3 regions of the Streptomyces sp. NPDC051172 genome follow, and region 1 is predicted to be linked to each of the others. Evidence: riboswitches for the same ligand, from Rfam matches in the RefSeq annotation. Region 1 holds a riboswitch; each other region holds the start of a gene.
What was found. A riboswitch is a leader RNA that binds a small molecule or an ion and turns the genes downstream of it on or off. The one in region 1 is predicted to bind S-adenosylmethionine.
Positions count from the first base shown of each region.

Region 1 (10,023 bases):
GGTAGCGCCGCACCAGCTCGATGACCAGCGCGGCCGCCCCGACGTCGGCGAGTTCGTCGACGTACCGGCGCACTCCGGCCGGCTGCTCGGGCAGGGGCATGCCGGTGGTCAGGACGAGTTCGCCGCCCTTGAGGAAGGAGGCAGGGTCGGTCAGTTCGGTGATGTGGACCCAGCGGATCTGCCGGTCGAGGCCGTCCACGCCGGTGACGACCTGCGGCTGCCCCGCGGCGAGCACGGGCAGGGCCAGCGCGTCGGCGACGGTCAGTGGACGGCTCGCCGTGTCGGCGTTCTCACGCATGGGGCCTCGTCTCGGGCATCGGGACGGCCTGCCCGGACACTGTGACAAGCGGTGCTGACCTGCGCAAGACGCCCCGGACGCCCGTGCCTGCGCCCCGTGCGGGCGCATTGCCGCGCAGCGTGGTTGACACACCGTCCGAACACGGTGCTCCGGCTGGACAGTTCAGGCGTTGTGGCCGACCGTGGGCCGCCGGGACGCTCGAAGGACGGGAGCAGCCGACAACGCACGGCCCAGGAGACGAACATGACCGCACTGTCGCCGCACCTTCGCCAGGCCACCCCCGTCGTGGCGGCCCGGGGCGAGGGCGTCCACCTCTACGGCGAGGACGGCCGCCGCTATCTCGACTTCACCGCCGGCATCGGCGTCACCAGCACGGGCCACTGCCACCCGAGGGTCGTGGCGGCGGCCCAGGAGCAGGTCGGCACCCTCATCCACGGCCAGTACACGACGGTCCTGCACGAGCCGCTGCGCCGCCTCGTCGGCAAGCTCGGCGAGGTGCTGCCGGCCGGTCTGGACAGCCTGTTCTTCACCAACTCCGGCAGCGAGGCGGTCGAGGCCGCGCTGCGGCTGGCCCGCCAGGCCACCGGCCGCCCCAACGTCCTGGTCTGCCACGGCGGCTTCCACGGCCGTACCGTCGCCGCCGCGTCCATGACCACCTCCGGCACCCGCTTCCGCTCCGGGTTCTCGCCGTTGATGAGCGGAGTGGTCGTCACGCCCTTCCCGACGGCCTACCGCTACGGCTGGGACGAGGACACCGCCACCCGATTCGCCCTGAAGGAACTCGACTACACCCTCCAGACCATCTCCTCGCCCGCCGACACCGCCGCGGTCGTCGTCGAACCGGTGCTCGGCGAGGGCGGCTATGTGCCCGCCACCCGCGCCTTCCTGGAAGGCCTGCGTGAACGCGCCGACCGCCACGGCTTCCTGCTCGTCCTCGACGAGGTGCAGACCGGCGTCGGCCGCACCGGGCGCTTCTGGGGCCACGACCACTTCGGGGTCGCGCCGGACATCCTCGTCACGGCGAAGGGCCTGGCCAGTGGGTTCCCGCTGTCCGGGATCGCAGCCTCCGAGGAACTGATGAGCAAGGCGTGGCCCGGCTCGCAGGGCGGCACCTACGGCGCCAACGCCGTTGCCTGCGCGGCCGCTTGCGCCACACTCGACGTCGTACGCGACGAGAAGCTCGTGGAGAACGCCGAGGCGATGGGCAAGCGGCTGCGCACCGGCCTGGAGGCGGTCGCGGAGCGCACCCCGGCCATCGGCGACGTACGCGGCCTCGGCCTGATGCTCGCCTCCGAGTTCGTCACCGAGGACGGCACCCCCGACCCCGACACCGCCGCCCGCGTACAACGGGCCGCCGTCGAGGAGGGTCTGCTCCTGCTGCTGTGCGGAGCCTGGAACCAGGTCGTACGGATGATCCCCGCCCTTGTCATCGACGAGACGGCGGTGGACGAGGGGCTCCGGGCGTGGGCGGCAGCGGTGGAGGCCGGAACCTCGGGGGCCGCGGCCCGATGACGGAAGCCCGAACGGCCTCGCAGAAGGCCGTGGCGGCTCGGCAGCGCCCCTCAAGAGGCGCGGGGCTGTACCCATATGCGGCTCCGCCGGCCCCCACCGCGCGCGGCGGCGCCGGAACGGCGGGCGGTGCCGCCGACCGACCAGGAGAGACCTCATGACCGACACCCCCACGCAACTCTTCATCGGCGGCGCCTGGCTCGACGCCTCGGACGGCGCCACCATGCCCGTCGACGACCCTGCGACCGGCGAGATCCTCTGCCACGTCGCCGACGCAGGCCCGAAGGACGCACGGCTCGCGGAGGACGCGGCCGTCAACGCCCAGCAGGAATGGGCCCGTACGGCACCGCGCGCCCGCAGCGAGATCCTGCGCCGCGCGCACGAGATCATCCTCGCCCGCACCGACGAACTCGCCCACCTGATGACCTCCGAGATGGGCAAACCGCTGGCCGAGGCGCGGGGCGAAGTGGCCTACGCCGCCGAGTTCTTCCGCTGGTTCTCCGAAGAGGCGGTCCGCATCGACGGCGGATACGGCGTCCTTCCCGACGGCCGCAACCGCATGCTGCTCTCCCGCCGCCCGGTCGGCCCCTGTCTGCTGATCACTCCATGGAACTTCCCCCTGGCGATGGGCACCCGCAAGATCGGCCCGGCGATCGCGGCGGGCTGCACGATGGTCCTCAAGCCCGCCCCGCAAACCCCCCTGTCCAGCCTCGCGTTGGCCGCCGTCCTGAAGGAGGCGGGCCTGCCGGACGGTGTCCTGAACGTCGTCACCACCTCCCGCGCGGGCGAGGTGTGCGAACCGCTCCTGCGGGGCGGCCGGATCCGCAAGCTGTCCTTCACGGGTTCCACCGCCGTCGGCCGGCTGCTGCTGGCCCAGTGCGCCGACACCGTGGTACGGACGTCGATGGAGCTGGGCGGCAACGCCCCGTTCATCGTCTTCGACGACGCCGACCTCGAGGCGGCCGTGGACGGCGCGATGGTCGCCAAGATGCGCAACATGGGCGAGGCGTGCACGGCCGCGAACCGCTTCTTCGTCCACCGTGCGGTGGCCGAGGAGTTCGGACGGCGCCTCGCCGCACGCATGGGAGCCCTCGTCGTCGGCCCCGGCACCCGGGACGGCGTCGACGTGGGCCCCCTGATCGACGCGGCAGGCCGGGCCAAGGTCGAGGAACTGGTCGCCGACGCGGTGGACCGCGGCGCCAGGGTGCTGGTCGGCGGCCGTACCCCGGAAGGCCGGGGCTGCTTCTACCCGCCGACCGTCCTCACCGATGTCGCCCCCGGCAGCAGGCTGATGGACACGGAGATCTTCGGCCCCGTCGCCGCCATCCTCGCCTTCGACGACGAGGACGAGGTCGTGAGCCGCGCCAACGACACCCCCTGGGGCCTGGTCGGCTATCTCTTCACCGAGGGTCTGGACCGGGCGCTTCGGGTCAGCGAACGCCTGGAGGTGGGCATGGTCGGCCTCAACACCGGCCTGGTCTCGAACCCGGCGGCCCCGTTCGGCGGCGTCAAGCAGTCGGGGCTGGGCCGGGAGGGCGGCCGGGTCGGTGTCGAGGAGTTCCTCGAGTACCAGTACCTGGCGATCCCGGTGAGGTGACCACCGCCGTGGCGAGCGCGGAGAAGCAGGCCGGCGGAGAGGAAGGATCACTACTCTGTCCGTGTGCTGTCATACGACGAACTGACTCCACCGGAACGTGAGTTGTGGGACGCGTTCCCCGACGGGCGCCGCGTGGATCTGCGGTCCGGTGTGGCCGAGGACGACCGTGTGGCCGACGGCGGACAGTGGGGCCCCGGGCGGACCGTCCGGGCCGAAGTGATCGTCGCTCTGCTGCTCGGTGCGCACTCCGTGCAGCCCGGCGCGGTGGGCGCCCTGACGCTTGCGGGCGCGCGGATAACCGGCCGGATCAACCTGGCGGGTGCGCGGATCGATCACCCCCTCTGGATCGAGGACTGCTGGTTCGAGCAGGACGTCGGCCTCTTCGGGGCCGAGACCCGCACCGTCGCGCTCACCCGCAGCCGGATACCCGGCCTCGAAGCCGGGTCGGCCCGCATCGAGGGACGTCTCGACCTGCTGGGGTCGACCGTGGAGGCCGGCCCCGTCTCCGCCTTCCACCGGGAGCTCAGCGCGCTGTCCCTCACCCACGCGCATGTGACCGGCGGAGTCAACCTCAACAAGGCCCGACTGCTCGCACCCGAGGGGTGGGCCCTGTCCGCCGGTGGCCTGGTCACGGACGGAGGCCTCTTCTGCGGGGGCGGCTTCGTCGCGCACGGTGAAGTGCGGCTGCTGGGCGCGCAGTTGCCGGGCGGCCTTTTCATGCAGGGCGCGCAGCTGGAGTGCCCCGGCCCGCGCGGAGTGGCCCTCGCCCTGGACAACGCCGTGGCCTCGACGCTCGAGTTCTCCCGGGGCTTCACCGCGAACGGGACCGTGCGTCTGCGCGGTACCCGGGTCTCGGACAACGTCACCTTCCAGGGAGCCGTCCTGAACGGCCCTCCCGGCGGTGACGGCCCGGCCCTGCTGTGCGCGCTCATGCAGGCCGTCGACTTCGACCTCACCCTCGCCCGCCCGCCGTCCCAGGCGGTGGACCTGCGGGGCGCGCAGGTGTCGTACCTCCACGACAACGAGCACAGCTGGCCGCAGACGGTGGAGCTGGACGGTTTCGTCTACGGCTCCATCAAGGTGGCCGTGGCGGGCGAGCGGCGGGAGGCGGTGGGGCGGCCGGACTCCGTGGCGCACCGCATGCGGTGGATAGGGCGCAGCCCCGGCTACAGCCCCCAGCCGTACGAGCAGTTGGCGAGCTGGTACCGCAAGGCGGGCCATGACGACGACGCCCGCCGGGTGCTGCTGGCCAAGCAGCGGCACCGGCGCCGCACGCTGCGGCCGGCGGCCCGCGCCTGGGGGCAGTTGCTGGACGTGACCGTGGGCTACGGCTACCGCCCCTGGCTGGCGGGCGTCTGGCTGCTCGTGCTGACCCTGCTGGGGACCGCGACGTTCGGCGCTCACAGCCCCACACGGGTGCAGGCGGGCGAGGTGCCCCGGTTCCAGCCCCTCGTCTACACACTCGACCTGCTGATCCCGATCGGCGGTCTGGGCCAGCGCACCACCTGGTACTGGACGAGCGGCATCCTCCAGTGGCTGGCCTATCTGCTGATCGCCTTCGGCTGGGTGCTGACGACTGCCGTCATCGCGGGCGTGACCCGCGCCCTGCAGAAGAACTAGGTTCCCACCGCCGGGCCCGCGATCGGCCGGGAGGCACCGGCGAGTGCCACCGAGCCCTTGGCGCCCGGCACCGCGGGGGCCGGCGATGCGGCGGTGACGCCAGGGGGAGGGGTGTGTCCACCGTGCTGTCCGCATTGCGGGACGGCCCTCTTGACGTGGCTCCGAGCCGGACCGACACTCCAGAGGAGAATCCTAGTGAATGGGTAGGGAAACGCATGGGGCGCCTTGAGCCGGTCACCGTCCGAGTGATCCGTCCGCCTCTCCTCACCTCCCGCCGTCACATCGATCTGCAGCGTGTCTGCAGTGCGATCAGCCCCCAGGGCTGAGTTCGCCCGACGTCGCTTCCGCCGCGTGTACGTCCGCGCCCTCTCCCGGGGAGACCCATGTCCGTCACACCGCTGGCCGCCCACACCTCCGCCCAGCCCACGCCCGCCTTCCGCGGCCGGATCGGCAGCGATGCCCGCAGTGGTCACTACGCCGTACCGGGCCGCTACCGTCTCCATCTGTCGACCGCGTGTCCCGACGGTCTGCGCATCGCCGTCACCCACAGCCTGCTCGGCCTGCACACCGTCTGTCCGGCGACCTTCCTGCCCGCCGTCCCCGACACCCCCGAAGGCAGCCACTACGCCCTGCGCCCGCTGTACGAGGCGAGTGCGCACCACTACACCGGCCCGGCCGTCGCGCCCGTGCTCAGCGACGACTGGTCCGGACGGATCGTCAGCACGCACGCCCCGGACATCATGCGCGACCTCGCCCGCCGCTTCGGCAGCGACCGCCCCTCGCCCTACCCGTGCGGCGCGGAGTCGGAGATCGAGGCCGTGGAGCGGATGTGCGCGCAGGGCATCGAGGACGCCGCGCAACGCGCCGGATCGGCCGGCGGTGAGGAATCCGAGCGCGCGGCGGCGCTCGATACGCTGCTCGAAACGCTCGGTGCACTGGAGCGGTGGCTGGTCGGGCGGACGTACATGATCCGTGACGAAATCACCGCCGCGGACGTCGAGTTGTGGGTCGCGCTGGTCCAACTCGACACCGTGCACCGCAACCACCTGGACGCCGGTGCCGTCCAGCGGATCGCCGGCCATCCCACCCTGTGGGCCTATGCCCGCCGGCTGGCCGCCCACCCGGCCTTCGGCGCCCATCTCGACCTGGACGGCATCGCCCGGCGCCACCACGCCCGTTGCCAGGGTCTGGAGGCCGCCGGAGCCGCTGTCCAGATCCTGGACTGGGCGGCCCATGCATCCGACGGAAACGGGACAGGATCGCAGGTCAACAGGAATTGAGTCGTTCCACACAGTGGACCGGCGTTGACATTCCTTCGGGCAATTGTTTTAACTACGAACCAGAACGGTCATGAGTGTCAGCGACAAGCCCTGGCTAGCTGACCGGCAACCCTCGCTCCGCGGTGGGGTGCCCCAGGTGACGACCGGACCGGATGACGTTTCGGTAAGCGCGAGGCCCACAAGGGCCGGAACAGTGATGGTGACGCCATGTACGCAGCTCCCAGGACGGCCGCACGCCGCCCTCAGGGCTGCGTACAGCCGTACGCGAACCTGCTGAACCTGTTTGCCGCCGACCGTGCCGTCGACCTGCTCCGTGTGAACAGCGCACTGTGTACCGCACCGGGCTGTGCCCGCTGTCGGGGCTGACACCTCCCCGCAGTCCCCGCACTCCCTGACGAACACCGCCCGCGCGGTGTGTCGTTGTCCTCCCCGCCCCCGGTGCCCCTGCACACCCGTGCGCCGAGCAAACCGCTCCGGCGCACGGCTGCCGCGGCCCGTGGGGTGTCCGACTCCGCCGGAGCCCACCATGAGTGAACCCCCTGGCGCCACGGTCGCCCTCGCCGATGCGCCGCCCGCCGACGAACAGTCAAAGCCCCTCGCCGCACAGCGGGTTCTGCCGCTGCGCAGGCCGGGGCGCTGGATCGCCACCGCCGCCGTCCTGGTCCTCGCGGCCCAGTTCGTGCACGGCCTGACGACCAACCCGTTCTACCAGTGGGACCGCTTCGGCTACTGGTTCCTGCGGCCGAACATCCTCGACGGTCTGCTCATCACCCTCGAAGTCGCCGCCTACAGCGCGGTGCTGGGCCTGGCCGGTGGCATCGTCCTCGCCCTGGCCCGGCTCTCGAAGAGCCCGGTGCTGCGGGCCGTGAGCTGGACCTACATCTGGGCGCTGCGCTCCATCCCGCTCATCGTGGTGCTGCTCTTCCTCTACAACTTCAGCGCTCTGTACAAGACGTTGAGCGTCGGCGTCCCCTTCGGACCGGCCTTTCTCTCCTTCGACGAGTCCAAGCTCGCCACCGACATGGTCGTCGCCGTCATCGGCCTCAGCCTCAACGAGGCGGCCTACGCGGCCGAGGTCGTCCGCGGCGGCATCCTCTCCGTCGACCAGGGCCAGCAGGAGGCGGCGGCGGCCCTGGGCCTGCCGAAGAGCTATCAGTTCACGAAGATCGTCTTCCCGCAGGCGCTGCGCTCGATCACCCCGAACTACGTCAACCAGCTCATCGGCCTGATCAAGAGCACCTCGCTGGTCTTCTACGTCTCGCTGCTCGACCTGTTCGGCACCGCGCAGTCCATGGGCTCCACCTACCCCGGCGACATCGTGCCGCTGCTGCTGGTCGCCACCGTCTGGTACCTGATCCTGACCAGCGTCGTCTCCGTCATCCAGTTCTACGTCGAGCGGTACTACGCCCGGGGCGCCACCCGTTCCCTGCCGCCGACCCCGTTGCAGAAGCTCCGCACCGGTCTCATCGACCTGCGGGCCCGTATCCGCAGGGAGGCCGCCGTATGAGCGCGAAGACCCTTGAGGCGCTGGCCGGCGTCGAGGCCGCCACCGTAGAGGTGCACGACGTGCACAAGTGGTACGGCGCCCACCGCGTCCTGAACGGCATCGACCTGACGGTGCGGCCGGGCGAGGTGACCGTGATCCTCGGCCCGTCCGGCTCCGGCAAGTCCACCCTGCTACGGGTCATCAACCACCTGGAGAAGCCGGAGATCGGCCACGTCAGCATCAACGGCGAACTGATCGGCGTGAAGCGGCACGGCGAGCGGCTGAAGGAACTCAGCGAGCGGGCCATCCTCACCCAGCGCGGCCGGATCGGTTTCGTCTTCCAGAACTTCAACCTCTTCCCGCATCTGACGGTCCTGGACAACGTGGCCGCCGCCCCGGTCGCCACCGGCAGGCTCAGCAAGCCCGAAGCGCAGGAGCTGGCCCGCGAGTTGCTCGGCCGGGTCGGTCTTGCCGACAAGACCGGCGCCTACCCGCGCCAGCTCTCCGGCGGTCAGCAGCAGCGCGTCGCCATCGCCCGCGCCCTCGCCCTGCGCCCCGGCGTCATCCTCTTCGACGAGCCCACCTCCGCCCTCGACCCCGAACTCGTCGGCGAGGTCCTCGCCGTCATCAAGGACCTGGCGACCAGCGGCACCACGCTCGTCATCGTCACCCACGAGATCGGCTTCGCCCGCGAGATCGCCGACCGGGTCGTCTTCATCGACGACGGACGGATCGTCGAACAGGGCCCGCCCTCCGAGGTCCTCGACAAGCCACAGCACGAGCGCACCAGGGACTTCCTCAGCAAGGTCCTCTGACCCCTGACGCATCCGGCGCGCCCCACGACTTCCCCCCACGCCACCACCTCCTCACCTCTCAGCGACAAGGAACGGCCATGTCTGTCCACTTCACCCGACGCAGCCTGATACGCGGCATCACCGCGGCGACCGCGGTCGCCTCCCTCGCCACCGGGCTCGCCGCCTGCGGTGGGAACAGCGACGCGGCCACCACGACCGACGCCGCCAACGGGACCGTGACCGTCGGACAGCTCTCCAACGGCGCCGCCAAGCAGACCAGCCTCGAGGTCTCCGAGGTGAAGTCGATCAGCGCGGAGCTGCCCAAGTCCGTCAAGAGCAGCGGCAAGCTGGAGATCGGCGTCGGCGCCCTGCCCGCCGGGTTCGCGCCGCTGGCCTACGTCGGCAGCGACCAGAAGACCCTCACCGGCGCCGAGCCCGACTTCGGCCGCCTGGTCGCCGCCGTCCTCGGCCTGAAGCCCGAGGTGAAGAACTTCACCTGGGAGAACCTCTTCGTCGGCATCGACAGCGGCAAGGTGAACGTGGCCTTCTCGAACGTCACCGACACCGAGGAGCGCAAGAAGAAGTACGAGTTCGCCTCCTACCGCAAGGACAACCTCGGCTTCGAGGTGCTCAAGTCCAGCAAGTGGAACTTCGACGGCAACTACGAGAACCTCGCCGGCAAGACCGTCTCCGTCGGCGCCGGCACCAACCAGGAGAAGATCCTCCTGGAGTGGAAGAAGAAGCTGGAGAGCGAGGGCAAGAAGCTCACCGTCAAGTACTACCCGGACCGCAACGGCACGTACCTGGCCCTGAACAGCGGCAAGATCGACTCCTTCTTCGGCCCCAACCCCGGCATCGCGTACCACATCACCCAGTCCGCCAACACGCCCAACCCGACGCGCAACGCGGGCACCTACTCGGGCGCCGGAGCCTCGCTGCAGGGCCTGATCGCCGCCACCGCCAAGAAGGACAGCGGCCTCGCCAAGCCGCTCGCCGACGCCGTCAACTACCTGATCAAGAACGGCCAGTACGCCAAGTGGCTGGCCGCCTGGAACCTCTCCAACGAGGCCGTCGCCAAGTCCGAGGTCAACCCGGCCGGCCTGCCCCTCGACAACTCCTGACCCGCCCCCGACAGGGGACTCCGCCGCCCCGCGGCGGGGTCCCCGCTCCCAGGCCCCTCGGAGACCGCCCCACGATGTCCGCCACCAGCATCGAAGCCACCTCCTCGCACCTTCTGGACAACCCCGCCTGGGCGGCCCTGACCGGCCCGCACGCGCACTTGGCCGAACGCGTCGGCCGCGCCGCCCGCTACCGGCAGGACGTGGCCCCCTTCTACGCCGTCACCGACACCGGCGACCCGCAGGCCTGGGCCGACCTGGCCACCCTGATCGGCCCCGACGGCACCGCCTCGGTGCGCGGAGTGACCGAGGCACCGGCCG
Region 1 covers NZ_JBFBBE010000009.1:103,962-113,984, reverse strand. The annotation lists gene AB0N07_RS07710 (PucR family transcriptional regulator ligand-binding domain-containing protein) at 1-298, opposite strand, end outside; gene AB0N07_RS07705 (aminotransferase class III-fold pyridoxal phosphate-dependent enzyme) at 542-1,810, shown strand; gene AB0N07_RS07700 (NAD-dependent succinate-semialdehyde dehydrogenase) at 1,965-3,404, shown strand; gene AB0N07_RS07695 (oxidoreductase) at 3,468-5,024, shown strand; gene AB0N07_RS07690 (glutathione S-transferase C-terminal domain-containing protein) at 5,408-6,304, shown strand; SAM riboswitch class IV at 6,371-6,480, shown strand; gene AB0N07_RS07685 (amino acid ABC transporter permease) at 6,831-7,811, shown strand; gene AB0N07_RS07680 (amino acid ABC transporter ATP-binding protein) at 7,808-8,605, shown strand; gene AB0N07_RS07675 (ABC transporter substrate-binding protein) at 8,683-9,705, shown strand; gene AB0N07_RS07670 (GNAT family N-acetyltransferase) at 9,780-10,023, shown strand, end outside.

Region 2 (10,023 bases), on a different contig from region 1:
TCGAGGACGGCGGTGGACCGCCGGTCGAGGACCCGCTGCAGATCGGCCCCCGCACTGCCGCCGGCGGGCTGCCCGCCGCATGCCACCAAAGAGACGAGCAGCAGCACGAGCGCCACCACTGAGAACCTCGACGCCCGCCCACGACCAGCCACTTTCCGATCGTAAGGCCGACAGGGGCGGTTGGTCAGACCCTGGTGACCGAGGACACCGGCAGCATGTCCACCGGGTCGTAGCGCACGGGCGCGCCGGGGTAGGGCGCGTGGATCACCTGGCCGTTGCCCATGTACATCCCGACATGGCTGGCGTCGGAACGGTAGATGACCAGATCGCCGGGGCGCGCCTCGGAGAGCGGGATCTGCCGGCCGGCGTACGCCTGCTCCTGCGAGGTGCGCGGCAGCTGGACCCCGGCCTGCGCGTAGGACCACTGCATCAACCCCGAACAGTCGAAGCCGTAGGGGCCGGTGGCACCCCAGACATACGGCATGCCGAGCGCGGAGCGGGCGGCGGCCATCGCGGCGGCCGCACGGGCCGAGGCCGGCATGGCGCTGCCGAAGTCCGGGAAGAGCTCGCCGCGGTCTCCCCGGGAGGCCCGGCCGTAGGCCGCACGCTCCCCGTACGGCAGGGAGTTGAGCAGCCGCCGGGCCTCGGCGAGTTTCTTCTCCACGATCCTCTTGTGGGCGGCGACGGCCTTGCGGCTCTTCTCCAGCTCGGCGAGCTTGCCGACCGCTTCGGCACGCTCCTGGGCGACGTCGCGCATGGAGGACTGGAGGTCTCTGAGCTCGCCCGCCTGATGGGCGTTGATCCGGTCCAGGACGGAGGCCTTGTCGAGGTAGTCGGACGGGTTGTCGGAGAAGAGCAGGGCGAGGGTCGGGTCGATGCCGCCGGAGCGGTACTGGGCGACGGCCAGCGAACCGAGCGACTCCCGCACGGAGTTGATGCGCTCCTGCTGCCGGGCGATCAGGTCCTGCGCGTCGTGCACCTGCTTCTGCAGCCTGCCCGCGGTTTCGTCGGCCTTGTCGTAGGCCTCGGTCGCCTTCTCGGCCTCCGCGTAGAGGCGGTCCACCTCGGCCCGGGTGTGGTCGTGCGGAGCGGCGTCGGCCGGGGCGGCGCCGAGGGCGGAGGCCGCGGCGGACAGCACACACAAGGCGGTGCCGGCGCCCCGGTTGAACCCGGACGTCGGTGCAAGGCGACGATGAGACCCCACGGGAAGCCGCGCTCCTTCCGCTGGCGACAAGGACTGCCTCCCTGCCGCAGCAGGGAAACGCGGCAGACAGTAACCCCGCGGCGGGGCGGCGGCCAAAGACCTCCGTGGCCACACAACGTGACGCCCCGCCTCTGACGCAGGTCATGGGCGGGGCGGGGGGTCAGTGCGGGTTCACGTAATTCGCCCGTTCGGGCGGATTGGTGTCCTGATCTTGAAACGGTTCCTCAGGGGCGCGGGTCAGATCCGGACGCCGAACTGGAACGGCATGTCGCCGATCGACTCGTAGCGCACGGTGGCGCCGGTGTGCGGGGCGTGCAGCACCATGCCGTTGCCCGCGTAGAGGCCGACGTGGTGCAGGTCGCCGTAGAAGAGCACGAGGTCGCCGACCTGGAGCTGGCTCTCGGAGTAGATCCGCGTACCGGCGTCGGCCTGCGCCTGCGAGGTGCGCGGTATCGAGACACCGGCCTGGCCGTAGGCCCAGGAGGTCAGGCCCGAGCAGTCGTAGGAGGCGGTCCCGGTGGCGCCGTAGACGTACGGCTTGCCGATCTGGGTCTTGGCGGCGTCGAAGGCCGCCTGGGCCCGGGCGGAGGCGGCGGTCGTGTTGCCGAGGTCCACCCGCGCGCTGGCCGAGCGGCTGGCGCGGGCGTCGGCGGCGGCGAGCGAGGCCCGCTCCGCGGCCGTCAGCGAGTTGAGCAGCTTCTGCGCCTCGGCGAGCTTGCCCTGGATGTCCTTCTTCTTGTTGCCCAGCTCCGTGCGGGTGGAGGCGAGGTCCTTGAGCTTGTCGGAGGCCTCGGCGCGCTCCTGGGCGAGTTCGCGCTGCTTCTCCTGGATCTTCTTCAGCGCCTCGACCTGCTGGGCGCTGAGCTGGTCGGCGGTGGACGCCTTGTCCAGGTAGTCGTTCGGGTTCGACGACAGGAAGAGCTGCAGGGACGAGTCGATGGTGCCGGTGCGGTACTGCGCGGCCGCCGCCAGGCCGATGGAGTCACGCAGCTGGTTGAGCTCCTCCTGGCCCCGGGCGACGTTGTCCTGGATCGTGGAGATTTCCTTCTGCAGCTTCTGCTGCTTCTCCTTGGCACCGTTGAACTTCTCGGTGGCCTGCTCGGCCTGGTTGTACAGCTCGTCGACCTTGGCCTTGACCGCATCCTTGGAGGGCTTCTCGCTCGGCGCGGCATTCGCGGCCTGGGCGCTGAGTGCAACAGCGGCAGCAGCTGCGGTGGTGAGCACAGTCACACGAGCCCGGCTCGGCTGCTTCGGTCGACGATGGGACGCCACGGAAGAAGGCTCCTTCTTGTGAGTGATCACCCGCTCGGAGGTTCGAGGCCAGACCTTAGTGACCTTCCTGTGATCACTTCAAATCCTGGCGTGAAAAATCTTAGTGACGCAATGCATTCTTTGCACATAACCCACATGCGGTGACGCGAGGTTGACGCTACGTTGCGTGACGATTGCGCCAATTCGGGCATTAAACCTAGAAGTTCGACCTTCGGGACAGCGACCCGGGAAACGGCTCAGGGCAGGGTCAGGACAGCCGCTTCAGGAGCATCGCCGAGGCGATGGGCCGCGCCCCCGCACGGGCCACGCCGTCGGCCACCTCGCGGTCCGTGGAGGCAACGATGACGGGCCGTCCGGGCGGCTCCGCGCGCACCAGCTGGCGGATCAACTCGTCCGCGGTGACGCCCGGCTTGGAGAACAGCACCCGCACTCCGCGCGGCGGCGCGAGCAGCACCGGAGCGGCCAGCTCGGCCCCGTCGAAGACACAGGTGACCTCGGCGCCGGACTGTGCAGCGAGTTGCGAAAGCTGCCCGAGGAGCCTCAACCGCTGCTTGTCCAGAGGCATTTGCGGATAACCCGTTTTGGTGACGTTGTAACCGTCGACGACCAGATGCGCCTGCGGCAGCTCGAGCAGCTGATCCAGGATCGCGGGGTCATTTTCGGACAAAGCGCGCGCTGCGATGTCTTTCGGGGTCATTCGTCCCGGCTCGACCGCATCGACCGTCTCCGCCGGCCGTACGGACACCGGCGGCAGCGCCAGCTCCCGGCGCAGCCCCTGGGCCGCGTCCAGGACGGTGTCCAGAAGCAGGCGCACGCGCATGTCCTCGACACTGCGCCCCTCGCGCGCTGCTTTGCGCGTGGCCTCCAGGGCCGCCTCCGCCTCCCCGAGCCGCGACTTCAGCCGCCGGGACTCGCTCTCGGCGGCGGACACCTGCGCCTGCCCCTCGGCGCGCACGGTCTCGATCTCGCCCTGGATCTTGCGCAGGGCGGCCTCGCCCCGCTTGACGTCACTGAGGGCCGCTCGCAGCTTGCGGTGCAGCGAGTCGGCCTCCTTCTTGGCGGCGTCCAGCTCGGTACGGAGCCGCTCGGTGTCGGCCCTGGTCTGCTCCCGGGCCCGGTCGAGCTCCGCACGCAGCCGCTCCAGCTCGGCCCGGCTCTCCTCGTCGGCGCGCTCGGCATCGGCCCGCTGGGCCTCCTCGCCGGCCGCGGTCACGAGCTTCACCCAGCCGGTGGGCCGCAGCACATAGGCCGCGGCCGCCACGTCGAGCGGATCCGCGGCCGGGGGCGGCGAGCCGGAGTCGAGAGCGCCGGTGAGTTCCGGCTGGGCCTCTCTCAGCTTCTCCCCGATGCGCTGCCGGAACAGCGGATCGGTCTCCAGCGCGGCCGCCATCGCGTTGCCGGCGAACTTGGCCCGCCGGTTCGGTGCGAAACGGGCGTACTGCCTGAGCTGTGCGGGCAGTTCGCCGACGGTCAGCCCGCCGAAGCCGTCCGAGACGATCTGGACGACCTTGCGGCGCACTCCGTCGGGCAGCGGACGGTCAAGCACCTCGGCGGTGCCGTCGCCCGGCCCCCCGCCTGTGGTCTCCACCATCCGTCACACCCCATTACCTGTGGGGCCGCTCCGCTCAGGAGTCGGCGCCCGGCCTGTCCACGAGTTCCACCTGATCCACCGCGTTGCACCAGCGACAGCGCACCGACTCGATGGTCTCACTGACCACCTCGCGCTCCTCGACCTTGGGCTCACCGGCCAGATCGAGGTGGACGTACTCGACCACCTTCGACGAGCGGGTCACGTCGAAACGCGTGAGGTTGCCGCAGAGGGTGCAGCGCCACCGCGTCGTGGCGGTCGGGAGGGGAACCGTCATCGTGCCTGTGCTCTTTCCTTCTAGGCCTTCTATTGTCAGTGACGCCCGAGCTTCCCCGGGCGTGTGGCTCGTAACCCTACGGCCTGGCGCTCACTCGCCGCCCGTCCGTCCACGGCGGCGAGGCGGTCTGTGCGACTGCGTCCCGTTACGTCATGCTCTGTGTTCATGATCGGCAAGTGGAGCGCGACCGTCGGCAGAGCGATCCGGCGCCCCTCGGCGCCCATGACGTACACGCTGATCGCCCTGTGCTGTCTGCTCTTCGTGACCGGCCCGGCAGCCGGCCTGAATCCGGTCCACGGTTCCGGCGATGCGCTGCTCGCCGCCCAGCGCGCCTATTTCCACCGCTGGGGCGTTGTCCCGGCCGAGCTGTTCCAAGGCTCCCCCAGGGCCGCCCTGACCCCCGCCACGGCCCTGTTCGTCCACGGCAGCTGGGTGCACCTGCTCGGCAACATGCTCTTCCTCTACGTCTTCGGGGTGATGACCGAGGAACGGATGGGCCGCGTCCAGTTCACGCTCTTCTACGTCGGCTGCGGCTACCTCGCCCTGCTGGGGTACGCGGCGGCCAATGCCACGTCCCAGCAGTCCCTGGTCGGCGCGTCCGGGGCGATCTCGGCGGTCCTGGGTGCGTTTCTGTACCTGTTCCCCGGGGCGCGGGTGACCAGTCTTCTGCCGTTCCTCTTCTTCCTCCCCCTGCGTTTCCCCGCCTGGATCGTGCTGCCCTTCTGGGCGGCCCTGCAGTGGCTGGCGGCCGGGCATGCGGCGACGGGACCGGGGGTGGCCTATCTGGCCCACCTGGTGGGCTTCGGCCTGGGCTTCGTCTACGCCTGGGTCCGATTCGGCCGTACGACTAGAGTGAGGGCCGCCCCAGCAACGGCCCCCGAGGGAGAGAACCAGCCGTGATCACCGCGATCGTCCTCATCAAGACCAGCGTGGACCGGATCCCCGAGATCGCGGAGCGGATCGCTTCGCTGGAGAGCGTGAGTGAGGTCTTTTCCGTGACCGGGACGTATGACCTGATCGCGATGGTGCGGGTCAAGCAGCATGAGGATCTTGCTGACGTGATTCCCGGCAGCATCAGCAAGATCCCCGGGGTCGAGGCCACGGATACGCACGTCGCGTTTCGTACGTACTCGCAGCATGACCTTGAGGCCGCGTTCGCCATCGGGTTGGACTCGTGATCGTTTCCTAAGCGTCTGCGGGGCGCGGACAGCTGCTCACACCGCGGGTACGCAGCGGCCGGCCTCTGTCCTGTACGTCCACTGCGCGCCGTCCGCCACCAGTTCCTTGACGGCGGTGACGAAGCGCTCGACGTGTTCGTCGGGGGTTCCGGCGCCGAAACTGACGCGGATGGCGTTGAGGGACTTTTCCCCGGGAGCGGCCTCCGGGGCGCCGCACTCACCCTGGGTCTGCGGGTCGCTGCCCAGGAGGGTGCGGACCAGCGGGTGGGCGCAGAAGAGGCCGTCGCGGACGCCGATGCCGTACTCGGCGGAGAGCGCGGCGGCGAAGTGCGAGCTGTTCCAGCCCTCGACGACGAAGGAGATCACGCCGACGCGGGGGGCGTCGTCGCCGAAGAGTGAGAGGACCCGCACCTCGGGCACCTCCGCGAGGCCCGCCCGGACCGTGTCGATCAGGTGCTGCTCGCGGGCGACCAGGGTGTCGAAGCCGGCCTCGGTGAGCGCCTTGCAGGCCGACGCGATGGAGTAGGCGCCGATCACGTTCGGGGAGCCGGCCTCGTGGCGGGCCGCGCTGTCGTGCCACTCCACGTCCACGCCGCCGTCCTCGCGCCGGGTGACCTTGCGGCTGGCGCCGCCGCCGGCGAGATAGGGGTCGGCGGCCTGCAGCCAGTCGGCGCGGCCGGCCAGTACGCCGGAGCCGAAGGGCGCGTACAGCTTGTGGCCGGAGAAGGCGACCCAGTCGACGTCGAGGTCCTGCACGGAGACCGGGTGGTGCGGGGCGAGCTGGGCGGCGTCCAGGACGATACGGGCGCCGTGCGCATGGGCGGCAGCGGCGAGCTCGCGCACCGGCCACAGCTCGCCGGTGACGTTCGAGGCGCCGGTGACGCAGACCAGGGCCGGACCTCGGGGGTCCCGGTCGGCGAGGGCCTTCTCCAGGGTCTCGACGGCCTGCTGCGGGGTGCGCGGAGCGTTGAGGTAGGTGACCCGGGCGTCCTTCCAGGGCAGCAGGCTGGCGTGGTGCTCGGTCTCGAAGACGAAGACCTGGCAGTCGGCCGGGAGAGCCTGCGCCAGCAGGTTGAGGGAGTCCGTGGTCGACCGGGTGAAGATCAGCTGGTCGTCGGCGCGGCAGTCCAGGAACTCGGCAACGGTCCTGCGGGCGTTCTCGAAGAGGTCGGTCGACAGCTGGGAGAGGTAGCCGGCGCCGCGGTGGACGCTGCCGTAGTAGGGCGCGTACGCCGCGACGTCGTCCCACACGCGCTGCAGGGCCGGCGCGCTGGCCGCGTAGTCGAGCGCCGCATAGGTGACTTCGCCGCCCGTGACGAGCGGGACGGTGACGTCCCGGCCCAGAACGGGCAGCGGGGCACAAACCGAGGTGGCGGCGGCAGCGGTGGAGACAGACATGGCGGAACTCCCGTGTAAGCAGGTGGAATTCGCCCCGCGAGCGGTATCGCTCAAGCAGGGGCGTGAAGGAGAAAAGGGGATGCGGAGGCGGGGCTCTGCGGCCCTATCGCATTCGCTTGCTCACGGAAGGCTCCTCGACGACCAGGACCCCTGGTTGCTCGAGGGGTCCGCGCTTGCCGTAGACCTCGCTGCCTACGGCCTGGTCTTCACCCGGGGCACCCCGCCACGGACGGAGGGTTGCCGGACAGTCGGCCGGGGCCTCATGACTGTCACTCATGACCTGGACAGGAACGTACGTGAAGTGATCGCGGTCCCGCAACTCGTGTCCGCATTGCGGGACCGCACTGCCCTGCTATGCGTTGCTGGCCGCCACCCAGCGCTCCAGCGCCCGCTTGGCCGCGCCGGAGTCGATCGACTGGGCCGCCCTGTCCATGCCGGCCCGGATCTGGTCGGCCAGCGTCCCGGGCCCCGGATCGAGGGCCACAAGTGCGGCCGCCGAGTTCAGCAGTACGGCGTCGCGTACGGGGCCCTTCTCGCCGTCGAGGAGCCTGCGGGCGACCTCCGCGTTGTACGACGGGTCGCCGCCGCGCAGGGCCTCCACCGGGACCAGCTCGATGCCGACGTCACGGGGGTCGAAGGTCTCCTCGGTGACCTTGCCGTCGCGGACGACCCAGACGCGTGAGGTGGCCGTCGTCGTCAGCTCGTCGAAGCCGTCATCGCCGCGGAACACCAGGGAGGAGTTGCCGCGTTCGGCGAAGACACCGGCGATGATCGGCGCCATGCGCGGATCGGCGACGCCGACGGCCTGCGCCTTCACCCGCGCCGGGTTGGTCAGCGGGCCGAGCGCGTTGAACACCGTACGGATGCCCAACTGGCCGCGCGCGGCGCCCGCGTGACGCAGCGCCGGGTGGAACTTGACGGCGAAGCAGAAGGTGATCCCGGCTTCCTCGGCGACCTCCGCGACCCGCTTCGGCGTCAGCTCCAGATTGACGCCGAGCTTCTCCAGGACGTCCGAGGCACCGGACGCGGAGGAGGCGGCCCGGTTGCCGTGCTTGACGACCTTCGCGCCCGTGCCGGCGATGACGATCGCGGACATGGTGGAGATGTTCACGGTCTTCGCGCCGTCACCGCCGGTGCCGACGATGTCGACGGTCCGGCCGGGCACCTCGATCACGTTGGCGTGCTCGTACATCGCCCGGACCAGCCCGTTGATCTCCTCGACGGTCTCGCCCTTCGCCCTGAGCGCCACCACGAACCCGGCGATCTGCGCGTCGGTCGCCTCGCCCCGCATGATCTGGTCCATCGCCCAGAAGGTCGCCTCGGCGCTCTGGTCGCGGCCGTACAGCAGGGCGTTCAGTACCTCGGGCCAGGAACGGCCCGCCGTGGTGTCGCCTCCAGCGGGGGTCACAGCGCTCATAAGGCCGCTCCTGGTCGTCGTAGAAGAAGAGAACGAGTGTGAGGCCACCCTATCCAGCTCAGGGCATGGAAAAGGGCCCCCGTCCGAAGACCGGACGGGGGCCCTTCTGCCGTGGCGTGGCGAGCCGCAGCGATCAGTGGTGGCCGTGGCCGCTCGTGATCTCCCTGTACTCCTCGACGGTCGGCTTCGGAATCTGGGACTCCTCGCCGTAGTACGCCTCGCTGAGCTTGGCGCGCAGCTTCTCGGAGCCCTTGACCTTGCGCTCGACGCCGTTCTCGTCGACCGTCGGGCCGATCTCGGCCGGCTTGTACTGCTCGTGCGCGGTGAGGGTGTGCAGGGCGTCCTGGCTGAGCGGCTCGTGCACCTCGATGAACTCACCGTGCGGCAGGCGCTTGATGATGCCCGACTCGCGGCCGTGCAGCACCTTGTCCTTGTCGCGGCGCTGGAGGCCGAGGCAGATCCGCTTGGTGGCGATGAACACGAGCACCGGCACGACGAAGAACGCGACCCGGACGAACCAGGTGATCGAGTTGATCGACAGGTGGAAGTGGGTCGCCCAGAGGTCGTTGCCACCACCGACGAGCAGCACGAAGTACCAGGAGATCCACGCCGCACCGAAGGCGGTACGCGTCGGGGCGTTGCGCGGCCGGTCCAGGATGTGGTGCTCGCGCTTGTCGCCGGTGACCCACGACTCGATGAACGGGTAGACCGCGATCGAGACCAGGACCAGCGGGAAGATCACCAGCGGGATGAACACGCCCAGGACGAGCGTGTGGCCCCACAGGTTGATCTCCCAGCCCGGCATCACCCGGATCAGGCCCTCGGAGAAGCCCATGTACCAGTCGGGCTGGGCGCCGGTGGACACCTGGTCCGGACGGTAGGGGCCCATGGCCCAGATCGGGTTGATCGAGGCGATCGCCGCGATGGCCGTGATGACGCCGAAGACCAGGAAGAAGAAGCCGCCGGCCTTCGCCATGTACACCGGCAGCAGCGGCATGCCGACGACGTTGTTGTTCGTCTTTCCGGGGCCCGCGAACTGCGTGTGCTTGTGGTAGAAGACCAGGATCAGGTGGCCCACCATCAGGCCGAGCATGATGCCCGGCAGCAGCAGGATGTGGACCGAGTAGAACCGGGCCACGAAGTCTCCGCCCGGGAACTCGCCGCCGAAGAGGAACATCGACAGGTACGTGCCGACGACCGGCACGGACAGGATCGCGCCCTCCATGAAGCGGACACCGGTGCCGGAGAGCAGGTCGTCCGGCAGCGAGTAACCGGTGAAGCCGGTGAACATGCCCAGGACGAACAGCAGGAAGCCGAAGATCCAGTTGACCTCACGCGGCTTGCGGAACGCGCCGGTGAAGAACACACGCATCATGTGCACGAACATGCCCGCGAGGAAGATCAGCGCGGACCAGTGGTGGATCTGCCGGATGAGCAGACCACCGCGCACATCGAAGGAGATGTGCAGGGTCGAGTTGAACGCCTCGGACATCATCTGGCCCTGCAGCGGGATGTAGCTGCCGTGGTACTCCACCTCGTTCATCGACGGGTGGAAGAACAACGTCAGATACACACCCGTGAGGATGAGGATGATGAAGCTGTACATGCACACTTCGCCCAACATGAACGACCAGTGGTCGGGGAAGATCTTGCGCATGTTGGTCTTGGCCAGGGAGTAGATCCCCAGCC
Region 2 covers NZ_JBFBBE010000039.1:5,764-15,786, reverse strand. The annotation lists gene AB0N07_RS23565 (hypothetical protein) at 1-119, opposite strand, end outside; gene AB0N07_RS23560 (NlpC/P60 family protein) at 185-1,204, opposite strand; gene AB0N07_RS23555 (NlpC/P60 family protein) at 1,442-2,476, opposite strand; gene AB0N07_RS23550 (NYN domain-containing protein) at 2,724-4,067, opposite strand; gene AB0N07_RS23545 (hypothetical protein) at 4,102-4,341, opposite strand; gene AB0N07_RS23540 (rhomboid family intramembrane serine protease) at 4,507-5,241, shown strand; gene AB0N07_RS23535 (Lrp/AsnC ligand binding domain-containing protein) at 5,238-5,519, shown strand; gene AB0N07_RS23530 (aminotransferase class V-fold PLP-dependent enzyme) at 5,556-6,917, opposite strand; SAM riboswitch class IV at 7,082-7,198, opposite strand; gene trpD (anthranilate phosphoribosyltransferase) at 7,270-8,334, opposite strand; gene AB0N07_RS23520 (cytochrome bc complex cytochrome b subunit) at 8,468-10,023, opposite strand, start outside.
Region 2: linked by a shared signal. The riboswitch ahead of AB0N07_RS23530 (aminotransferase class V-fold PLP-dependent enzyme) and the one ahead of AB0N07_RS07685 (amino acid ABC transporter permease) in region 1 are both predicted to bind S-adenosylmethionine.

Region 3 (10,023 bases), on a different contig from region 1:
CGGCGTTGACGGCGATCTGCTTCAGCGGGGCCTCGAGCGCGATGCGCACGGCGTTGGCACCGGTCGCCTCGTCACCCTCCAGGTCCAGCTTCTCGAAGACCGAAGAGGCCTGGATGAGCGCGACGCCACCACCGGCGACGATGCCCTCCTCGACGGCCGCCTTCGCGTTGCGGACGGCGTCCTCGATGCGGTGCTTGCGCTCCTTGAGCTCCACCTCGGTGGCGGCACCGGCCTTGATGACCGCGACACCGCCGGCGAGCTTCGCCAGGCGCTCCTGCAGCTTCTCGCGGTCGTAGTCCGAGTCGCTGTTCTCGATCTCGGCACGGATCTGGTTGACCCGGCCCTGCACCTGCTCCGTGGAGCCGGCGCCGTCGACGATGGTGGTCTCGTCCTTGGTGATGACCACCTTGCGGGCGCGGCCCAGCAGGTCGAGGGAGGTGTTCTCGAGCTTGAGACCGACCTCCTCGGAGATGACCTCGCCGCCGGTGAGGATGGCGATGTCGTTCAGCATCGCCTTGCGGCGGTCGCCGAAGCCGGGGGCCTTGACCGCGACGGACTTGAAGGTGCCGCGGATCTTGTTGACGACCAGGGTCGACAGGGCCTCGCCCTCGACGTCCTCGGCGATGATCAGCAGCGGCTTGCCCGACTGCATGACCTTCTCCAGGAGCGGGAGCAGGTCCTTGACGGAACCGATCTTGGAGTTGGCGATCAGGATGTACGGGTCGTCGAGCGACGCCTCCATCCGCTCCATGTCGGTGGCGAAGTACGCCGAGATGTAGCCCTTGTCGAAGCGCATACCCTCGGTGAGCTCCAGCTCCAGACCGAAGGTCTGGGACTCCTCGACGGTGATGACGCCTTCCTTGCCGACCTTGTCCATGGCCTCGGCGATGAGCTCGCCGATCTGGGTGTCGGCGGCGGAGATGGAGGCCGTGGAAGCGATCTGCTCCTTGGTCTCGACATCCTTGGCCTGCTCGAGCAGGGCACCGGAGACGGCCTCGACGGCCTTCTCGATACCGCGCTTGAGGGCCATCGGGTTGGCGCCGGCGGCTACGTTGCGCAGGCCTTCCTTGACGAGGGCCTGGGCGAGCACGGTCGCCGTGGTCGTACCGTCACCGGCGACGTCGTCCGTCTTCTTGGCGACTTCCTTGACCAGCTCGGCGCCGATCTTCTCGTACGGGTCCTCGAGCTCGATCTCCTTGGCGATGGAGACACCATCGTTGGTGATCGTGGGGGCGCCCCACTTCTTCTCGAGGACGACGTTGCGGCCCTTGGGGCCGAGCGTCACCTTCACGGCGTCCGCGAGCTGGTTCATGCCGCGCTCGAGGCCGCGCCGCGCCTCCTCGTCGAACGCGATGATCTTGGCCATGTGAAGTGGTCCCTCCAGGACTGGGGGTGATTCCTTCGGACCGCGCCCGCGCCCGCGACGGACGGCTCGCCGACCCGTGGGTTCCTTGCCCCACCCGGCCTGCGGGCCTCACCGACCCGGTCCATCTTTGTCACTCTCACCTTCAGAGTGCTAACGCCAATGATTAGCACTCGACCCCCCCGAGTGCAAGGTGTGCCCGCGGAGCGGGCTCGTTGAGGGGTGGTGGTCGGGCGACGAGCGGGCGCAAGCGGCTACCGGGTACCGGGCGGCACCCACGCCGGGACCTGCCCAGGCCCCCCGGGCATGCCGAAGGGCCCGCACCCTGAGGTGCGGGCCCTTCGATCAAGAACAGAAGAACGTCGCTGCAGTTAACCCGGCGCGTGCTTCAGCTGGTCGCCAGACGGACCATGTCCGCCTGCGGCCCCTTCTGGCCCTGCGAGATCTCGAAATCGACCCGCTGGCCCTCTTCCAGGGTGCGGTAGCCGTCCATCTGAATCGCACTGTAGTGGACGAAAACATCCGCACCACCGTCGACCGCGATGAAGCCGTACCCCTTCTCCGCGTTGAACCACTTGACGGTGCCCTGAGCCATGCCTAACTCCCCTATTACTGGCCCTTGCACAGATCCACACTTCGCGGATCCGGGTCAGACCTCACCCCCCACGGTTGGGGGCGTGCGCCGGAACGCGTCGACCGCGGCTGAATGTATCTGTCCAACTGCCGTCTGCAACAGGTCAATCGGACGAGAATTCCGGGCACGACCGGTCGGGACCTTACGGAGAATTCGCCCGAATTCAGGGCAAGTCGGGCCCCATAAATGGAGCATAAGACGCAAAAAACCTGCACACTTTGGCTACTTCTCGCTGCCCGAGAAGCAAGAACTCATATGCACGCGGCAAGCGGAGTCGAGCAGGTTCCCCAACTGTACCGTGCTCAACCATGCAGAATTGCCCCCTCCGCTTCTCTCACGGAGGGGGCAATTCGATGAACTCTTCGTAACCGACATTACCGACGGTAATAAGCGGTCGTCCGACCTGTTTCCGGTCAGCCTCCGGCGACGGCCGGGATGATCGAGACGCCCGCCCCGTCCGGAGTCGCCGTCTCCAGCCCCTGCTCGAACCGCACGTCGTCGTCGTTCACATACACGTTGACGAACCGCCGCAGCTTCCCCTGGTCGTCGAGAACCCGCGCGGCGATCCCGGTGTGGTTCTTCTCCAGATCGGCGATGACCTCGCCGAGGGTCCCACCTTCAGCAGTGACCTCGGCCTGGCCGCCGGTGTAGGTACGCAGGATGGTGGGGATACGAACGTTGACGCTCACGATGAACCTCCGGTCGGGGTGTGGCTTTCAAGGGGCGCGGGGAACGACTACGCGAGGCCGGCCTCACGGAACGACTCCAGGCTGGGGCGAATCGTCGCGGTGAGCCCGGTACCGGCCACCGCGTCCAGCGTCTTCAGACCATCACCGGTGTTGAGGACGACCGTCGTCAGGGCCGGGTCGAGCACGCCGTTCTCGATGAGCTTGCGCGTCACGCCCACGGTCACGCCACCGGCGGTCTCCGCGAAGATCCCCTCGGTCCGGGCGAGCAGCCGAATCGCGTCCACGATCTGCTCGTCATTGACATCCTCCACCGCCCCACCGGTACGCCGGGCGATGTCCAGCACATACGGACCGTCCGCCGGGTTGCCGATGGCCAGCGACTTGGCGATCGTGTTCGGCTTCTGCGGCCGTACGACGTCGTGCCCCGCCTTGTAGGCGACGGAGACAGGGCTGCACCCCTCGGCCTGCGCCCCGAAGATCTTGTAGGGCTTGTCCTCGACGAGCCCGAGCTTGATCAGCTCCTGCAGCCCCTTGTCGATCTTCGTGAGCTGGGAGCCGGAGGCGATCGGCACGACCAGCTGGTCGGGCAGCTGCCAGCCGAGCTGCTCGCAGATCTCGTACGCCAGGGTCTTGGAGCCCTCCGCGTAGTACGGCCGCAGGTTGACGTTGACGAAGCCCCAGCCCTCGCCGGCCGGGTCGCCGATCAGCTCGGAGCAGAAGCGGTTCACGTCGTCGTAGTTGCCCTCGATGCCGACGAGCTCGCCGCCGTAGACCGCGGCCATGACGACCTTGCCCTGCTCCAGGTCGTGCGGAATGAACACGCAGGAACGGAAGCCGGCGCGGGCGGCCGCGGCACCCACCGCACCGGCGAGGTTGCCGGTGGACGAGCAGGACAGGGTGGTGAAGTCGAAGGCGCGGGCGGCCTCGATGGCCTGGGCGACGACCCGGTCCTTGAAGGAGTGCGTCGGGTTGCCGGAGTCGTCCTTCACGAAGAGCTTGCCGGCGTCGACGCCCAGTTCGCGGGCGAGGTTGTCGGCCTTGACGAGCTTGGTCCAACCGGGGTTGATGTTGGGCTTGTCCGCCACGTCCGCCGGGACGGGCAGCAGGGGCGCGTAACGCCAGATGTTCGCGGGACCCGCCTCGATCTGCTTGCGGAGCTCCTCGGTGTCGTAGGCCGAGAAGTCATAGGCGATCTCGAGCGGGCCGAAACACTCCTCGCAGGCGAAGACCGGGCCGAGGGGCACCTGGTGACCGCACTCGCGGCAGGAGAGCGCCGCGGCGGGACCGAGGTCGACGGTCGTGGAGTCGGTGGTGCTTGCAACAGTCTGCGCAGCCATGTGAGGCGAGGCCCTTTCTCCTCATCTTCCTCACGACGCATCTCGCCGTGAGACGGATTTGGCACCTTCCCTAGCCGGGAGCCTCGCGGAACGATCAGCATCGATCGGTACGAGACCGGCTGGAGGGTTGCCGGGGCTTCATCGGGCCGTATCCCTCTGCCCCTCTGGATGAGCGGTATTCGGTTGTTCAACTCGTTCAACGCGGGACGACCCCCGACATGCGATGGTCACCAGCGTTGTTCAAGACTGTAACCGAAGGCCAGGACAGTTGAGATAGTCGTCCGAACCGCGAGATGGATCACGGATCCCACGCTCGCCGAGAGAACGCAGAGGAGCCGCCTACGTGCTGGAAGAAGTCGAGCGCTGGCTGAGCACCCGCTCCTGGTCCCTGACCGACCGCCCTCTCCACCAGATCCTCGCCGCCAAGCAGCGCACGGGTCAGTCGGTCAGCGTGGTGCTGCCCGCGCTCAACGAGGAGGAGACGGTCGGCGACATCGTCGCGATCATCCGTCACGACCTGATGCAGCAGGTCCCGCTCGTCGACGAGATCGTCGTCGTCGACTCCGGGTCCACCGACCGCACGTCCGAGGTCGCCGCGGCGGCCGGGGCCAGGGTCGTCCACCGTGACGACATCCTGCCCCGCATCCCGACCGTCCCCGGCAAGGGCGAGGTGCTGTGGCGCTCGCTCCTGGTCACCGGCGGGGACATCGTCTGCTTCATCGACGCCGACCTGAAGGAGTTCTCCTCCGACTTCGTCTCCGGGATCGTCGGCCCGCTGCTCACCGACCCGGCGGTCGACCTGGTCAAGGGCATGTACGACCGTCCGCTGGCCGGCGCCCAGGGCCAGGGCGGCCGGGTCACCGAGCTGATGGCGCGCCCGCTGCTGAACATGCACTGGCCGCAGCTGGCGGGCTTCGTGCAGCCGCTCGGCGGCGAGTACGCGGCCCGCCGCAGCCTGCTGGAACAGCTGCCGTTCCCCGTCGGGTACGGCGTCGAGCTGGGCATGCTGGTCGACGCCCTGCACCTGGTGGGCCTCGACGCGCTCGCCCAGGTGGACGTCGGGGTGCGCAAGCACCGCCACCAGGACGGGCAGGCGCTGGGCCGGATGTCCGCCGCGATCTACCGCACGGCACAGCTGAGGCTGGCCCGCGGCCATCTCATCCGCCCCTCCCTCACCCAGTTCGAACGGGGCGAGGAGGGCTTCGAACCGCGCACCTACTCCGTGGACACGGAGGAGCGGCCGCCGATGGTGGAGATCGCGGAGTACGCGTCGCGCAAGGTCGCCTGAGGCGGCGCGTTACGCGGCGTGGGCGGTGTATACGGTCCACCCGCAGAGCCCAGACATACGTTTGAGCGTTTACGGGCCGGGCTAGGTTGAGGCGTATGGCTTCCACGCACGGCGCTGGTCATCAGGTGCTGGTCGCGTCCAACCGCGGCCCGGTCTCGTACGAAGTGCAGCAGGACGGCTCGCTGGCCGCCAGGCGCGGCGGCGGCGGGCTGGTCTCCGGCCTCTCCGCGATCGGGCCCGACGCGGACGCCCTGTGGGTGTGCTCGGCGCTGTCCGACGGCGACCGCGAGGCGGTACGACGCGGGGTCGGCGAGGACGGGGTGCGGATGCTGGACATCCCGGCCGACGTGCACGCCGACGCTTACAACGGCATCGCGAACTCGGTGCTGTGGTTCGTCCACCACATGCTGTACCAGACGCCCCTGGAGCCGGTCTTCGACGCGGAGTTCCGGCGGCAGTGGGCCTCGTACGAGACCTACAACCGGGCCTTCGCCGAGGCCCTGGCCCAGGAGGCGGCCGAGGGCGCGGCGGTGCTGGTGCAGGACTACCACCTGTGTCTGGTGCCGGGCATGCTCCGCAAGCTCCGTCCCGACCTGCGCATCGGGCACTTCTCGCACACGCCGTGGGCGCCGGTGGACTACTTCCGGATGCTGCCGGACGACATCGCCGAGCAGCTTCTGCGCGGCATGCTGGGCGCCGACCGGCTGGGCTTCTTGACCCGGCGCTGGGCGGACGCGTTCACGGCGTGCGCCACGGCGGTGGTGGGCGGCCTCGGGAGCACGGAGATCGGCGTGCACGGCCTCGGCGCCGACGCGGACTTCCTGCGCAAGCGGTCGCACGAGGCCGATGTGGCCGAGCGGATGGCCGCGCTGAAGGAGGAGATCGGCGCCGGTCGCAGGACCGTCGTACGGGTCGACCGCACCGAGCTGTCGAAGAACATCGTGCGCGGGCTGCTGGCGTACCGGCAGCTGCTGGCGGACCGCCCCGAGTGGCGGGAGCGGGTCGTGCACGTCGCGTTCGCCTATCCCTCCCGGCAGGACCTCGCCGTGTACCGCGACTACACGGCCGAGGTGCAGCGGGTGGCGGATGAGATCAACTCCCGCTTCGGGACGCCCGGTTGGACCCCGGTCGTGCTGCACGTCAAGGACGACTTCGCCCGCTCGCTGGCCGCCTACCGGCTGGCCGACGTGGCTCTCGTCAACCCGATCCGGGACGGCATGAACCTGGTCGCGAAGGAGGTCCCGGTCGTCTCCGACGAGGGTTGCGCGCTGGTGCTGTCGCGGGAGGCGGGCGCCCACGCCGAGCTGGGCGAGGACGCGATCACCGTGAACCCGTACGACGTGATCGGGACGGCGGGCGCACTGCACGCCGCGTTGTGCCTGTCGGCGGCTGAGCGGGCCGAGCGCAGCAAGCGGCTTGCTGCTGCGGCCACGGCGTTGCCGCCGGCTCAGTGGTTTCTTGAGCAGCTGGAGGCGTTGCGCGGCTGAGGTCTGGGGGCTGCCGCCCCCGGACCCCCGCCTTTTCGGCCCTTGAGGGGCCTTGTCCTCAAACGCCGGACGGGCTGATGTGCCCCGCCAGGGCTCGCAGCAGGCGTACAACCCCCTCCGGGCCGTCCACCACCAGGTCCGCCCGTTCGCGTAGTTCCGTGACCTCGTCGCTGCCGCTGCAGACGAGGAGGCCGGGGATGCCGTCGGAGCGGAGTTTGTCGACCGCCGCGAAGGCGGGGAGGTCGCCGAGGTCGTCGCCGGCGTAGAGGACTGCCGAGGCGTCGATCTCGCGGACGTACTCCAGCAGGGCCACTCCCTTGTCGGTGCCCGGGGGGCGCAGTTCAAGGACCAGGCGGCCGGGTTCGACGATCAGGCCGTGGCGGGTGGCGAGGTCGGTGAGGGGGGCGCGCAGGGCCTCGAAGGCGGCCTGGGGGTCCGCTGCGCGGCGGGTGTGGACCGCCACGGCGCGGCCCTTCTCCTCGATCCAGGTGCCCTGCCAGGCGCCGATGCGGTCGAGGAAGCCGGGGAGTTCGGCGCGGACCGCGGCGACGCCGGGGTGGGGGGCGGGTGCGCTGACCTTGCCGCTGACCGCGTCCCAGCGTTCGGCGCCGTAGTGGCCGAGGACGACCAGGTGCTCCAGGCCGGGAACGCCCGCGAAGCCGCCGTGCCGCACGGCGACGCCGGCCGGGCGGCCGGTGACCACCGCGACGGAGGCGATCCGCGGGGCGAGGGCGGCGAGCGCGGGCACCGCCTCCGGGTGGGCGCGGGCCTGCTCGGGGTCCGCAACGATCGGGGCGAGGGTGCCGTCGAAGTCCAGGCCGACCACCGTTTTCGCGGGGTTCGCGAGGATCGCTGCGAGCCCGTCCCGGCCTGCCTGCGTGGCGGGCGTCGGCAGGGGGTCCATGGAGTGCGTCGAGTCCGTGTCCGTATGGGTGCCCATACGGTGACCATAACCGCGCAGGGCAGGGCGCACCCATGGCTCAGGGGAGCACCGGCCGTCAGCGCTCCGCTCGGCGGGTCTCGCGCACCCTGCGCAACCTGTTCACCGTCACCGGGTCGTGGGCGAGGGCCCGCTCGTCGTCCAGCAGGGCGTTGAGCAGCTGGTAGTAGCGGACGGGCGCCAGGCCCAGCTCCTCGCGTATGGCGCGCTCCTTGGCGCCGGGGCCCGGAAAGCCCCGGCGTTCGAGGGCGAGGACTGCCTGCTCGCGGTCACCCAGCGGCTCGCGCGGCTCGCGGCCTCCCCACTGCTCCTGGTCCATGTCCTGAACCGTAGCCCCCGCCACTGACAGCGCCCCGCGGCTAATGCGCGTTCTCCGCCATGGACGCCGTCGACTCCAGCTGCGCGAGGGTGGCCGCGGGGTTGCCGCCGGGGGCCACCGCGCTGCCTATGTGCTTCTTGACGGCCACGGCGACCGAGGCCCACGAGGTCTTGTCGACGGGATAGAGCTCGGACAGCGGCAGCTGCTTGAGGAACGGCTCCAGGGCTGCGTCCTGCTTGCCCGTGCTCATGACGTCGGAGGCCGAGGTGGTGACCGGCAGCAGGTCGTACTCGCGGGAGAAGGCGAGCACGTTCTTCCGGCTGTAGACGAAGTCGAGGAACTTGCCGACCTGCTCGGCGTGGCCGTTCTTCTTGAAGGCCATCATCCAGTCGGCGACACCCATGGCGTTCTTGCTCTCGCCGTCCTTGCCGGGCATCGGCACCATGCCGAACTTCACGCCCTTCTGCGCGGCGATCTTCATCAGCGAGGGGTGCCCGTTGAGCATGCCGACCTCGCCCTTGGCGAAGGCGGCGAAGGCGGTGGCACGGTTGAGGCTGCCGGGCGCGACGGGACCGGTCAGGCCCTTGTCGACCAGGTCGTCCTTGAGCCAGTTGAAGGTGTCGACGTTCTGCGCGGAGTCGATGCCGTAGGTGCCGACGGTGTCGGTGTAACCGCCGCCACCGCTCAGCAGCCACTGCATGGTCTCGGCCTGCGCCTCCTCCGGGCCGAGCGGCAGCGCGTACGGGAACTTCACTCCGCGCGCCTTGAGCACCTTGGCGTCGGCAGCGAGCTCGTTCCAGGTCTTCGGAGGGGTGAGGCCGGCGTTCTTGAAGAGGGTCTTGTTGTAGAAGAGCAGCCGCGTGGAGGCGGCGAACGGCAGCCCGTACTGCACGCCCTTCACCTGCCCGGCGGTGGCCAGCTGGGAGGCGAAGTCGGCCTGGGTGCTGATGGAGAGCATGTCGTCGGCCGAGTAGAGCAGGCCCTTGTCGGCGTAGTCGGCGTACGCGCCTATCTGCGCCATGTCGGGTGCCTTGCCCGCGTCGACCAGCTCCTTGACCTTGCGGTCCACGTCGTTCCAGGAGTACACGGTGACGTCGATCTTCACACCGGAGTGCTTGCTCTCGTACTCGCTGACCAGCCGGTCCCAGTACTTCTGGGAGCTGTTGTCGGCGGAGTCGCCGTAGTCCGCGGCGATCAGTTTCAGAGTGACGTCCCCCGAGCCGCCGCCGGTCAGGCCGCAGCCGCCGAGCACCGCCGTCATGCCCAGTGCGGATGCCGCCGCGATCGTTCCTGTCCTACCCCGCCGCTGCACTGCTGTTGACCCCAACCCTACTGTCTCGCCGTTCAACATGTGGACACGATAGGTCTACACCACGTGAGTGGACTAGACCTCTTGCGGGTCCTCGGGCCACACTGTCCCCCGTGAGACATGTCATCGCCCTGGATGTGGGCGGCACCGGGATGAAGGCCGCGCTGGTCGCGCAGGACGGCGCCCTCCTCCACCAGGCCCGCCGGGCGACCGGCCGCGAACGCGGGCCGGAAGCGGTCGTCGAGGGCATCCTCGACTTCGCCGCCGACCTCAGTGCCCACGGCGCCGAGCACTTCGGCGAGCAGGCGTCCGCCGCCGGCGTCGCCGTCCCCGGCATCGTCGACGCCGACCGGGGCATCGCCTCCTACGCGGCCAACCTCGGCTGGCGCGACGTACCCCTGCGCGATCTGCTCGGCAAGCGGCTGGGCATCCCGGTCGCCCTCGGCCACGACGTACGCACCGGCGGACTGGCGGAAGGCCGAATCGGCGCCGGCCAGGGCGCCGACCGCTTCCTCTTCGTCCCCCTCGGCACCGGCATCGCGGGCGCGATCGGCATCGCGGGCCGGGTGGAGGCCGGCGCACACGGCTTCGCGGGCGAGATCGGCCACATCGTCGTACGGCCCGGGGGCAGCCCCTGTCCCTGCGGCCAGCGGGGCT
Region 3 covers NZ_JBFBBE010000010.1:7,842-17,864, forward strand. The annotation lists gene groL (chaperonin GroEL) at 1-1,366, opposite strand, end outside; gene AB0N07_RS07980 (cold-shock protein) at 1,752-1,958, opposite strand; gene AB0N07_RS07985 (MoaD/ThiS family protein) at 2,411-2,686, opposite strand; gene thrC (threonine synthase) at 2,734-4,023, opposite strand; SAM riboswitch class I at 4,042-4,198, opposite strand; gene AB0N07_RS07995 (glucosyl-3-phosphoglycerate synthase) at 4,367-5,311, shown strand; gene AB0N07_RS08000 (trehalose-6-phosphate synthase) at 5,407-6,798, shown strand; gene otsB (trehalose-phosphatase) at 6,857-7,738, opposite strand; gene AB0N07_RS08010 (DUF3263 domain-containing protein) at 7,797-8,057, opposite strand; gene AB0N07_RS08015 (extracellular solute-binding protein) at 8,098-9,318, opposite strand; gene AB0N07_RS08020 (ROK family protein) at 9,480-10,023, shown strand, end outside.
Region 3: linked by a shared signal. The riboswitch ahead of thrC (threonine synthase) and the one ahead of AB0N07_RS07685 (amino acid ABC transporter permease) in region 1 are both predicted to bind S-adenosylmethionine.